3 regions of the Vibrio sp. 1401 genome follow, and region 2 is predicted to be linked to each of the others. Evidence: predicted binding sites of a transcription regulator. Region 2 holds the regulator's gene; each other region holds the start of a gene.

Region 1 (3,287 bases), on a different contig from region 2:
GTATTGAGGTGCGTGGTTTAAGGCTTGTTGTAAGTTATCATGCGCGCGAATCATGTTACCGCCGTCTAAATAACCTAAGCCAAGTGCGATACGTGATTCTGCCATTGCCACAGGATCGGCTTTAACGACAGGGCTTCCATCTTCTTTCACCGTCACGCAACCCACGAGTGCAAACTGAGACAATAATATTAGTGCACCGAGCTTTGCTGTTTTCATTCTTTATCCCTACATCCCTGAATCTTTCTGCATGATATGAATTACTTAGCAAAAACCTATTGAGGAAAAAACACTATGCGATCAGGTTTGCAAACTGTTATGAAAAAGCCGCCATATGGCGGCTTGGTTCACATATTACATTTCGGTAATGATGAGTGCTTTGTTTGCTTATTTTGAAGCTAATCGTCTTTAGTGAAAGCATCTTCACTGAAGTGATCGAGATCGTACGGTGTTTGCTGATAAACACAGTAGTTCAGCCAGTTTAAAAAGAGGAGGTGTCCATGGCTTCTCCAGCTTGCAATTGGTGGGTTATCTGGGTTGTTGTTTGGGTAATAGTTGACAGGAATAGCGGGCTCCATACCTTCGCTTAAATCTCGGATATATTCATTATGTAAGGTGTGAGAATCATACTCAGGGTGTCCTGTGACAAAGACATTGCGTTTGTCTTTTGTGGTGGCCAAGTACACACCTGCGACATCCGATGTCGCTAAAATGTCTAAGTCAGTATGCTCTTCTAGAAAGTGAGGCGAAAAATCTGCGTAACGCGAGTGAGGAGCCAAAAACGTGTCATCAAATCCGCGTAAGATAGGGTGAAATTGATGATGGATTTGATGATGATACACGCCTGAAAGTTTTTCTTTACGCGTTTTTTTAGGTAGATCGTAGAGTAGCTTTAACCCTGCTTGCGCAGCCCAGCAAACATAAAGAGTGGATGTCACATGATCTTTTGCCCACTCCATGATGGTTTTGAGATGATCCCAATAAATGACATCTTCAAATTGCACCAAACCTAATGGAGCCCCAGTAATGATCATGCCATCGAAGTTTTTATCTCGCACCATTTCAAATTGGCGATAAAACGTGTCTAAATGTTCAGTTGGCGTATTTTTACTCGGGCGGTTATCAATGCGCAGTAATTCGACGTTAACCTGTAGTGGGCTGTTTGAGAGTAGACGCAGAAACTGAGTTTCAGTCTCTATTTTTTTTGGCATCAGATTAAGGATCAGTACTCTTAAAGGACGTATTTCCTGACTCGCTGCACGCGTTTCACTCATCACGAAGATGTTTTCTGTCCTTAATACATCGGTAGCTGGTAATTGATCTGGAATTCTAATTGGCACGACTTTCTCTCCCTAAGTATAGTCAATCTAGACGTCTATACTTCTAAAGCTAACTTAATTAAGTTTAGATGTCGATACGAAATCCGACTTTTCAATCTACTCTTTACATTATGGTAAACCGTACTCGGGGTTGTCACACAATTGTGACTAAAGCAGAGTTTCTGATGAGATAGGTTTGAAACGCAGTGTGTACTATTTGCTGGTAATTATGCGATCACGTTAATATGTGAAGGTGACTTCGTAGTAAGGAAGTCTCAAATTAATGAGCCATACTAAAAACAATCAGCTCACCATTTTGCATTAATGTGCATATTTGGAAACATCGTCAGTGGAGGACATTATGTTCGGTATTTTCAAGAGAAAGACAAAGATTCAGGGCATCGCTCAAGAAGTTCCTTGCGTGCTACTGCATTCGTTTGGTGATAAAGACATTTATACGCCGGAAGAGATTGATCAAGCTCTTCAAAAGCTGGGTTATGATAAGAGCAAGGATATCAGTCATTATCAGTATGCGTATGGAATGTTTGCCGATGAAGCCTCTTACGAGCTCCTAGAACTAACGGATGAGCTAGGTAATTATGGTCATTTCCAACGTGAAGTAGGTAAGATGCTACTCAATACACCTGAGCCGATTGATATGCATATCTACTTTGAAATTTCTCGTCAGCACCAAAACGTCAGCCTTTCACCTGGTCATCAAAAAGTAAGCGAAAGTGATGGTGTGTAAACATCGTTAGTGGTATTCCATCGTGAGATGAGTTGGGTATAATGCGCGGCCTAATTATCCGGACATGTTGTCGGTTACATTTCTGTTGAGCGTTAATGCCTTATGTTCAAAATGCTTGTCTCTATGCCACCAATGTTGGCGCTGTCGATAGCGATTGTATGTGAAGTGATTGCCACTTCTTATATTCCCAAAACAGAGCAATTTACGAAAGTAATGCCGAGCACAGTCGTTTTGATTGGTTACGGCATCGCTTTCTTCTTGCTTTCCGTCACAGTGCAAACAATGCCTGTCGGGGTTGTTTATGCCATATGGAGTGGTGCTGGGATCGTTTTGGTTGCGACGGTTGGTTACTTTGTTTACGGACAGCGTCTAGACTTACCAGCCCTAGTTGGTATTGGGTTTATCATCGCTGGTGTGTTGATCGTAAATTTATTATCCAAAACAGTAGGGTACGAATAACGCCACTCTACTTGTTAAGTGAATAAGAAGCCGCAGCGAGAAATTGCTGCGGCTTTTTAGTGCAAATTCAATCGCTAATGGCGAGTATTGATATGATGTCTTATTGTTGCATTCATCACGGTCGCATTATGTGATTGAAAAACAGGCATTATTTAGCGCATTGAAAATACAAAGTTATGTTTCTTCAAACTTTAGGAAAGGGCAGTAGATAAATCACTCCGATAGATGTTAACGTGGCGACTCATCTTTACTGCTTTTTCATTCCCTACATATTTCTGCAAAGTTCTTATTGTGTAGTGTGTCGAAGAACCATAGAATCCGCGCGCTTTAATTTATGTTATTAGCGTTATCAATGATAAAAGTGCAGTCCATTATCATTGTTTTTATCACTTATAGATGGGCACATCTGACAATACTTACATGAACAAATACAAAAAGCCTGCATTCAAGGCCGAATTTCTTTTGCCTCGTTACTGGGGAACGTTAATTATCATTAGCGTGATGTACTTACTTAGCCTCCTTCCTTTTAAAGTTCAACTAGCTTTGGGACGCAACATTGGTCGTTTAGCTATGCGACTCATGAGAAAACGTCAAGTTACGATCAGACGCAATCTTGAGCTTTGCTTCCCTCATATGGAAGAATGCCAACGCGAAGCAATTCTAAAAGACAACATCGACAATACTGGCATCGCACTTTTTGAGACCGCAATGGCATGGTTTTGGTCAGATAAACGGGTAAACAAACACGTCACGATAAAAGGCAT
Region 2 (3,287 bases):
CTGTCTTAAGCTTTGAAGCGCTTCATGCGCAATTCGGCCATCTTTATTTAACCCTTCCAAAAACTCAATCAAGCGATTAGTGGTTTTTCCTGCAGCAGAGACGACCACAAGATCATTTTCTGTCGAATACTCTTTGAGAATACCCACAACGCGTAAGTAGCATTCTGGGTTTGCTAAGCTACTGCCACCAAACTTATGCAGCTGACGTTGTACAGTCATTGTTATCGTCTCCTATTACTGGGTAGCTTTAGCGAACGCTTGTTCTAAATCTGTGATGAGGTCTTGTGCATCTTCCAAACCGACAGACAAACGCAATAGTTGATGAGAGACCCCAGCCTCCGCCAGTGCCTCCTCACCCATTGCACGGTGAGTCATGGATGCCGGGTGGCAAATCAAACTTTCTACACCACCTAATGATTCAGCTAATGAAAACAGTTGGAGCTCTTTCACAAACACCTTTAACTGCTCAAACGAACCAGCAAACTCAAAACTCAACATAGAGCCAAAGCCCGTTTGCTGCTTTTTAGCAATGTCGTGACCTGGATGTTCCGGCAGGCTTGGATGATAGATAGTTTTAACTAACGCTTGTTTCTGTAGGTAAGCCAGTACCTGCTGTGAGCTCTCTTCATGTACTTTCATACGAGCACCAAGCGTACGAATACCTCGCAGTGTCATGTAACTATCGAAAGGTGTGCCCGTTGCACCAATACAATTGCCCCACCATGCAAGCTCTTCTGCATGCGCTTCTGTGTTGGTGATGATTACCCCACCAATTACGTCCGAATGACCGTTGATGTACTTTGTTGTGGAGTGGATAACAAAATCCGCACCTAGCTCTAAAGGTTTTTGGTACACGGGTGTCAAAAAGGTATTGTCCACCGCAACTAACGCGCCGACTTGTTTCGCTTTTTCACAAGTAGCTGCAATATCCACTACGCGAACCAGAGGGTTTGACGGAGTTTCTAGCAAAATGAGTTTTGGTTTTTGTGCCAATGCAGCATCTAAAGCCTGTTCGTCTGATTGATCGACAAACTGAACCTTAAAATCGCCTTTATTAGCTCGGGTATTAAAAAGACGATAGGTACCACCATAACAATCGTGAGGAGCAATAATGAGATCATCTGGGCCGAGAAAAGCGGAAACCCATAAATTTAATGCCGACGTACCGCAGTTAGTAACAACCGCTCCTTTTCCAGACTCGAGTTCAGATAGCGCACTTTCCAACAGTCCGCGGTTTGGATTACCAGATCGTGTGTAATCATACTTGGGCACTTCACCAAAAGCAGGAAAACCATAGTTAGTGGAAAGATAAATAGGTGGAACGACAGCATGATATTGGCTGTCTGATTCAATACCAGTGCGTACTGCAATGGTCGCAGGTTTGCGAGTGCTCATGGGTGTATCCTTTCACGGGTAATGACTTCTAAATAGGAATGCGCTATATCTAATGAGTAACATAAAGTGATCAACACGCTTCCTTTGCTGTTATGTTCACTTTACTCGTCAAAAAATGAGACGTCAACACTTCTAGACGTCTATATGTCTTTGCTTATGGCGGTAAATGCAGCTAAAATCAGCACCTAAATTATTTTTAACCGATTACATAAATGAAGGTGTGCAATGGCTGACTGGAATGGCGAATACATTAGCCCATATGCAGAGCACGGCAAAAAAAGCGAACAAGTAAAAAAAATTACCGTCTCTATCCCGCTAAAAGTTTTAAAGGTGCTAACTGATGAGCGTACTCGCCGTCAGATCAATAACTTACGCCATGCAACCAATAGCGAATTGCTATGCGAGGCATTTTTGCACGCGTACACAGGTCAGCCACTTCCGACAGATGAAGACCTTCGTAAAGACCGTCCTGATGATATTCCAACAGAAGTAAAAGCGCTGATGACGGAAATGGGCATCGAATTTGAGTCATTCGACGAAGAATAAAAAAGCCTGATAAGAGGTTTCAGGTAATAACTCTTGCCTCGAGCCAAATGAATGACATAAAAAATGGGACGCAATAGCGTCCCATTTTTGTGTATCACATCTGAAAGATATATTACTCTGCCATGTAGCTTTCAGGCATCTCGATACGAGCTACACCTGAATTAACCGCCGCCTGAGCAACCGCTTTTGCAACACGTGGTAGCAAACGTGAATCCATTGGTTTTGGAATAATATAGTCCGCACCAAACTCTAGCTTATCAACACCTGCAGCCTTCAATACGGCTTCAGGTACAGGCTCTTTTGCTAGCTCACGAATCGCCTCAACGGCTGCAAGTTTCATTTCATCATTGATTTCACTTGCACGCACATCAAGAGCACCGCGGAAAATGAATGGGAAACACAATACGTTGTTAACTTGGTTAGGATAATCACTACGGCCAGTACCCATGATCAAGTCATCACGAACTGCGTGAGCAAGTTCCGGCTTGATTTCAGGATCCGGGTTAGAACATGCGAATACGATTGGCTTATCTGCCATCAACTTCAACGCTTCCGCTGGCAATAGGTTTGGACCAGATACACCTAGGAACAGATCTGCACCTTCAATCACGTCTTCTAGTGTGCGCTTATCTGTATTGTTCGCAAATAGCTGCTTATATTCATTAAGATCATCACGACGAGTGTGAATCACACCTTTGCGATCTAGCATGTAGATTTTTTCGCGCATTGCGCCGCATTTGATCAGAAGCTCCATACACGCTACAGCGGCAGCGCCAGCGCCAAGACAAACAATTGTTGAATCTTCAAGTTTCTTACCTTGAAGTTCGATTGCATTCAGCATACCCGCTGCCGTTACAATAGCAGTACCATGTTGATCATCGTGGAATACTGGTACATCACAACGTTCAATCAGACGCTTTTCAATCTCAAAACAGTCTGGTGCTTTAATATCTTCAAGGTTGATACCGCCAAAAGTGTCTGCAATGCTCGCAACAGTATCAACAAATTCATCGATCGTGCGGTGCTTAACTTCAATATCAATAGAGTCAAGACCTGCAAAACGCTTAAACAGTAACGCTTTACCTTCCATCACTGGCTTAGATGCAAGTGGACCTAGGTTACCTAGACCTAGAATAGCGGTACCGTTAGAAATAACAGCAACCATGTTCCCTTTTGCAGTGTACTTGTACACGTTATCCGGGTTTTGTGCGATTTCACGCACTGGCTCTGCAACACCAGGGCTATATGCAAGGGCAAGATCACCCGCCGTTTCCGCAGGCTTTGTCAGTTCGACAGCAATCTTTCCTGGAGTTGGATAAGCATGGTAATCCAATGCTTTTTGGCGA
Region 3 (3,287 bases), on a different contig from region 2:
ATGATAGCAGTCATACCGAATTCGCGTACACCGTAGTGGATGTAGTTGCCAGAGAAGTCCTCCGTTTCTAGAGACTTAGAACCAGACCACATGGTCAGGTTAGAAGGCGCTAGGTCAGCAGAACCACCCATAAACTCAGGAAGCATTTGACCAAACGCTTCTAGTGCATTTTGCGATGCTTTACGTGATGCAATGTTCGCTGGGTTTGCTTGAAGATCGGCAATGATTTGGTTCGCTTTTTCTTCCCACTGTGCAGGAAGTTCGCCGTTTAGACGTCGTTTAAGCTCTGCCGCTTCAGCAGGGTAAGCTGCAGCGTATGCCTCGAATTTTTCATTCCAAGCTGCTTCTTTCGCGGCGCCCGCTTCTTTTGCATCCCACTCAGCGTAAACATCTGCCGGGATCTCAAATGGGCCGTACTCCCAACCTAGGTATTCACGAGCCGCTTGGATCTCATCGTGACCTAGTGGTGCACCGTGACAGTCGTGCGAACCAGACTTGTTAGGAGAACCGAAACCGATAATTGTTTTGGTACAGATAAGCGTAGGACGTGGGTCCGCTTTTGCTGCTTCAATTGCTGCGTTGATCGCGTCTGAGTCGTGACCATCGACTGCTGGGATTACATGCCAGCCGTACGCTTCAAAACGCTTAGGTGTATCGTCAGAGAACCAGCCTTCAACGTGACCGTCGATAGAAATGCCGTTGTCATCCCAAAACGCGATCAGTTTGCCTAGACCTAACGTCCCAGCAAGAGAGCATGCTTCATGCGAGATGCCTTCCATTAGACAGCCGTCACCCATGAACACATACGTAAAGTGGTCAACGATATCGTGACCTTCTTTGTTGAACTGTGCCGCTAGTGCTTTCTCTGCGATCGCCATACCAACAGCGTTAGTGATGCCTTGACCTAGAGGACCCGTTGTTGTCTCGATACCAGGCGCGTAGCCGTACTCTGGGTGACCTGGGGTTTTTGAGTGCAATTGACGGAAGTGTTTCAGATCGTCAATAGATAGCTCGTAACCGCTTAAGTGCAGTAGAGAGTAAATAAGCATTGACCCATGACCGTTTGACAGCACAAAGCGATCGCGGTCGGCCCACTCTGGGTTTGAAGGGTTATGGTTTAGGTGAGAGCGCCAAAGAACTTCAGCGATATCAGCCATACCCATTGGTGCGCCTGGGTGGCCTGAGTTAGCTTGTTGAACACCATCCATGCTTAGAGCACGAATTGCATTGGCAAGATGTTTACGAGACGACATGTCTGCTCCTGAGTACATTAAGCGAAACGAAAAGTAGGTCATAATTCTCTCAAAGCCCTGTTGGGTGTGCAAACGTTTTCCAGTCCAAAACCTCACAAATATTGCACCTTTCGCGCCAAATCGTTCGAAGTTCTTAAAATTATCAATAAATCAGGCAAACGTTTGGTTGTAACAAAAACCAAAAAAGAGCTTGTAATTCGAGCAATCAAATTTAGAATAGACGTCTAGATGTAGATACACCTACAAAAATTAGTATTAATTTGCGCTGGAGAGTTTATCATTCCCCAGTTTTAAACCAGATATAGTGGAGCTAACATGGCTAAGCACCTGTTTACTTCTGAGTCAGTATCAGAAGGTCATCCAGATAAAATTGCAGACCAGATTTCTGATGCGGTTCTTGACGCGATTCTAGAGCAAGATCCAAAGGCTCGTGTTGCATGTGAGACTTACGTTAAAACCGGTATGGTAATGGTGGGTGGTGAAATCACGACTTCAGCATGGGTAGACATCGAAGAGTTAACTCGTGAAACCGTTCGTGAAATCGGCTACGTACATTCAGATATGGGCTTTGACGCAGATTCTTGTGCGGTACTAAACACAATCGGTAAACAGTCGCCAGATATCAACCAAGGTGTTGATAAAGCTGACCCTAAAGAACAAGGTGCAGGCGACCAAGGCATCATGTTTGGTTACGCTTGTAACGAAACTGAAGTACTAATGCCAGCGCCAATTACTTACTCTCACCGTCTTGTTCAAAAGCAAGCAGAAGTTCGTAAAAACGGCACACTACCTTGGTTGCGTCCTGATGCAAAATCTCAGGTAACATTCCAATACGATCAAGGTAACATCGTTGGTATCGACGCGGTTGTTCTTTCAACTCAACACTGTGACTCAATCTCAACTTCAGACCTGCGTGAAGCGGTAATGGAAGAGATCATTAAGCCAGTGCTACCTTCTGAGTGGATCAACAAAGAAACAAACTTCTTCATTAATCCAACCGGTCGCTTCGTAATCGGTGGTCCTATGGGTGACTGTGGTCTAACTGGTCGTAAGATCATCGTAGATACCTACGGCGGCGCAGCTCGTCACGGTGGCGGTGCGTTTTCTGGTAAAGATCCATCAAAAGTTGACCGTAGTGCAGCATACGCAGCACGCTACGTAGCGAAAAACATCGTAGCGGCAGGCATGGCTGACCGTTGTGAGATCCAACTTTCTTACGCAATCGGTGTTGCTGATCCAACGTCTATCATGGTGGAAACGTTCGGTACTGAGAAAGTATCTCACGACATCATCATTGAAGCGGTTCGTCAATTCTTCGACCTACGTCCATACGGTCTACAAGAAATGCTTAACCTTCTTCAACCTATCTACAAGAAGACAGCGGCTTACGGTCACTTCGGTCGTGAAGAATTCCCGTGGGAAGCAACAGACAAAGCTGCACTTCTACGCGATTTCGCTGGCATCAAATAATCAAGCCATGCAAGAATCAATCAAGCCCTCGCCTATGGTGGGGGCTTTTTATTTTCAGCAACTTTTATCTAGTCATTTCGACTCATACCGCCCTGCGCCACAAAGCAGTCCTGTTTCTCCCTCATTTTTATACCGAATAAATTTTAAGCAATTATTTGTAAATTATCCCATCTCCGCCAATAGTTAAAATATTGTTAATTCCAATTTAAATAGAGACGTCGGATGCTGGCGACTGTGGAAGCAACACTTAAGTAAAGACATGAGTCAGGCATCTTTATGGCCGATACCAAACTAAGCCAATGCTCAGATGTAAACTTGAAAAAGTCGCTTCAAGTTTGACTGAACAAAAACCGCTGTCAGTTGGTATAAGCGGATAATGTGGGAATAAATCAAGGAGGAGTTATGCCTCGAACTGTTAATCCATCGGACTTCCACAACAAGCGAAAGGAAGTGCCAGACAACGAATACGCCAGAACCATACCGTGCAATACGGTCAATCTTTCTGCACCTTTTCATTGGCTAGCATTAGGTCTGCATGATTTCGTGCGAATGCCACTTATTAGT

What was found. Region 2 encodes MetJ, which represses methionine synthesis genes. Its sites were predicted from a motif close to TTAGACNTNTANANGTCTAA; they were not measured.
Region 1: the regulator MetJ is predicted to act here: its motif matches at 1,365-1,384, upstream of metA (homoserine O-acetyltransferase MetA).
Region 3: the regulator MetJ is predicted to act here: its motif matches at 1,470-1,489, upstream of metK (methionine adenosyltransferase).

Annotation. Positions count from the first base shown of each region.
Region 1 covers NZ_JAWOWF010000019.1:20,225-23,511, forward strand. Annotated here, with positions in the region: gene pilW (type IV pilus biogenesis/stability protein PilW) at 1-216, opposite strand, end outside; gene metA (homoserine O-acetyltransferase MetA) at 396-1,337, opposite strand; gene R7Z77_RS11705 (hypothetical protein) at 1,678-2,064, shown strand; gene R7Z77_RS11710 (DMT family transporter) at 2,188-2,523, shown strand; gene R7Z77_RS11715 (LpxL/LpxP family Kdo(2)-lipid IV(A) lauroyl/palmitoleoyl acyltransferase) at 2,944-3,287, shown strand, end outside.
Region 2 covers NZ_JAWOWF010000038.1:1,437-4,723, reverse strand. Annotated here, with positions in the region: gene R7Z77_RS17465 (bifunctional aspartate kinase/homoserine dehydrogenase II) at 1-219, opposite strand, end outside; gene R7Z77_RS17460 (O-succinylhomoserine (thiol)-lyase) at 235-1,395, opposite strand; gene metJ (met regulon transcriptional regulator MetJ) at 1,621-1,941, shown strand; gene R7Z77_RS17450 (malic enzyme-like NAD(P)-binding protein) at 2,054-3,287, opposite strand, start outside.
Region 3 covers NZ_JAWOWF010000061.1:3,912-7,198, forward strand. Annotated here, with positions in the region: gene tkt (transketolase) at 1-1,253, opposite strand, end outside; gene metK (methionine adenosyltransferase) at 1,569-2,723, shown strand; gene R7Z77_RS21680 (DUF2189 domain-containing protein) at 3,126-3,287, shown strand, end outside.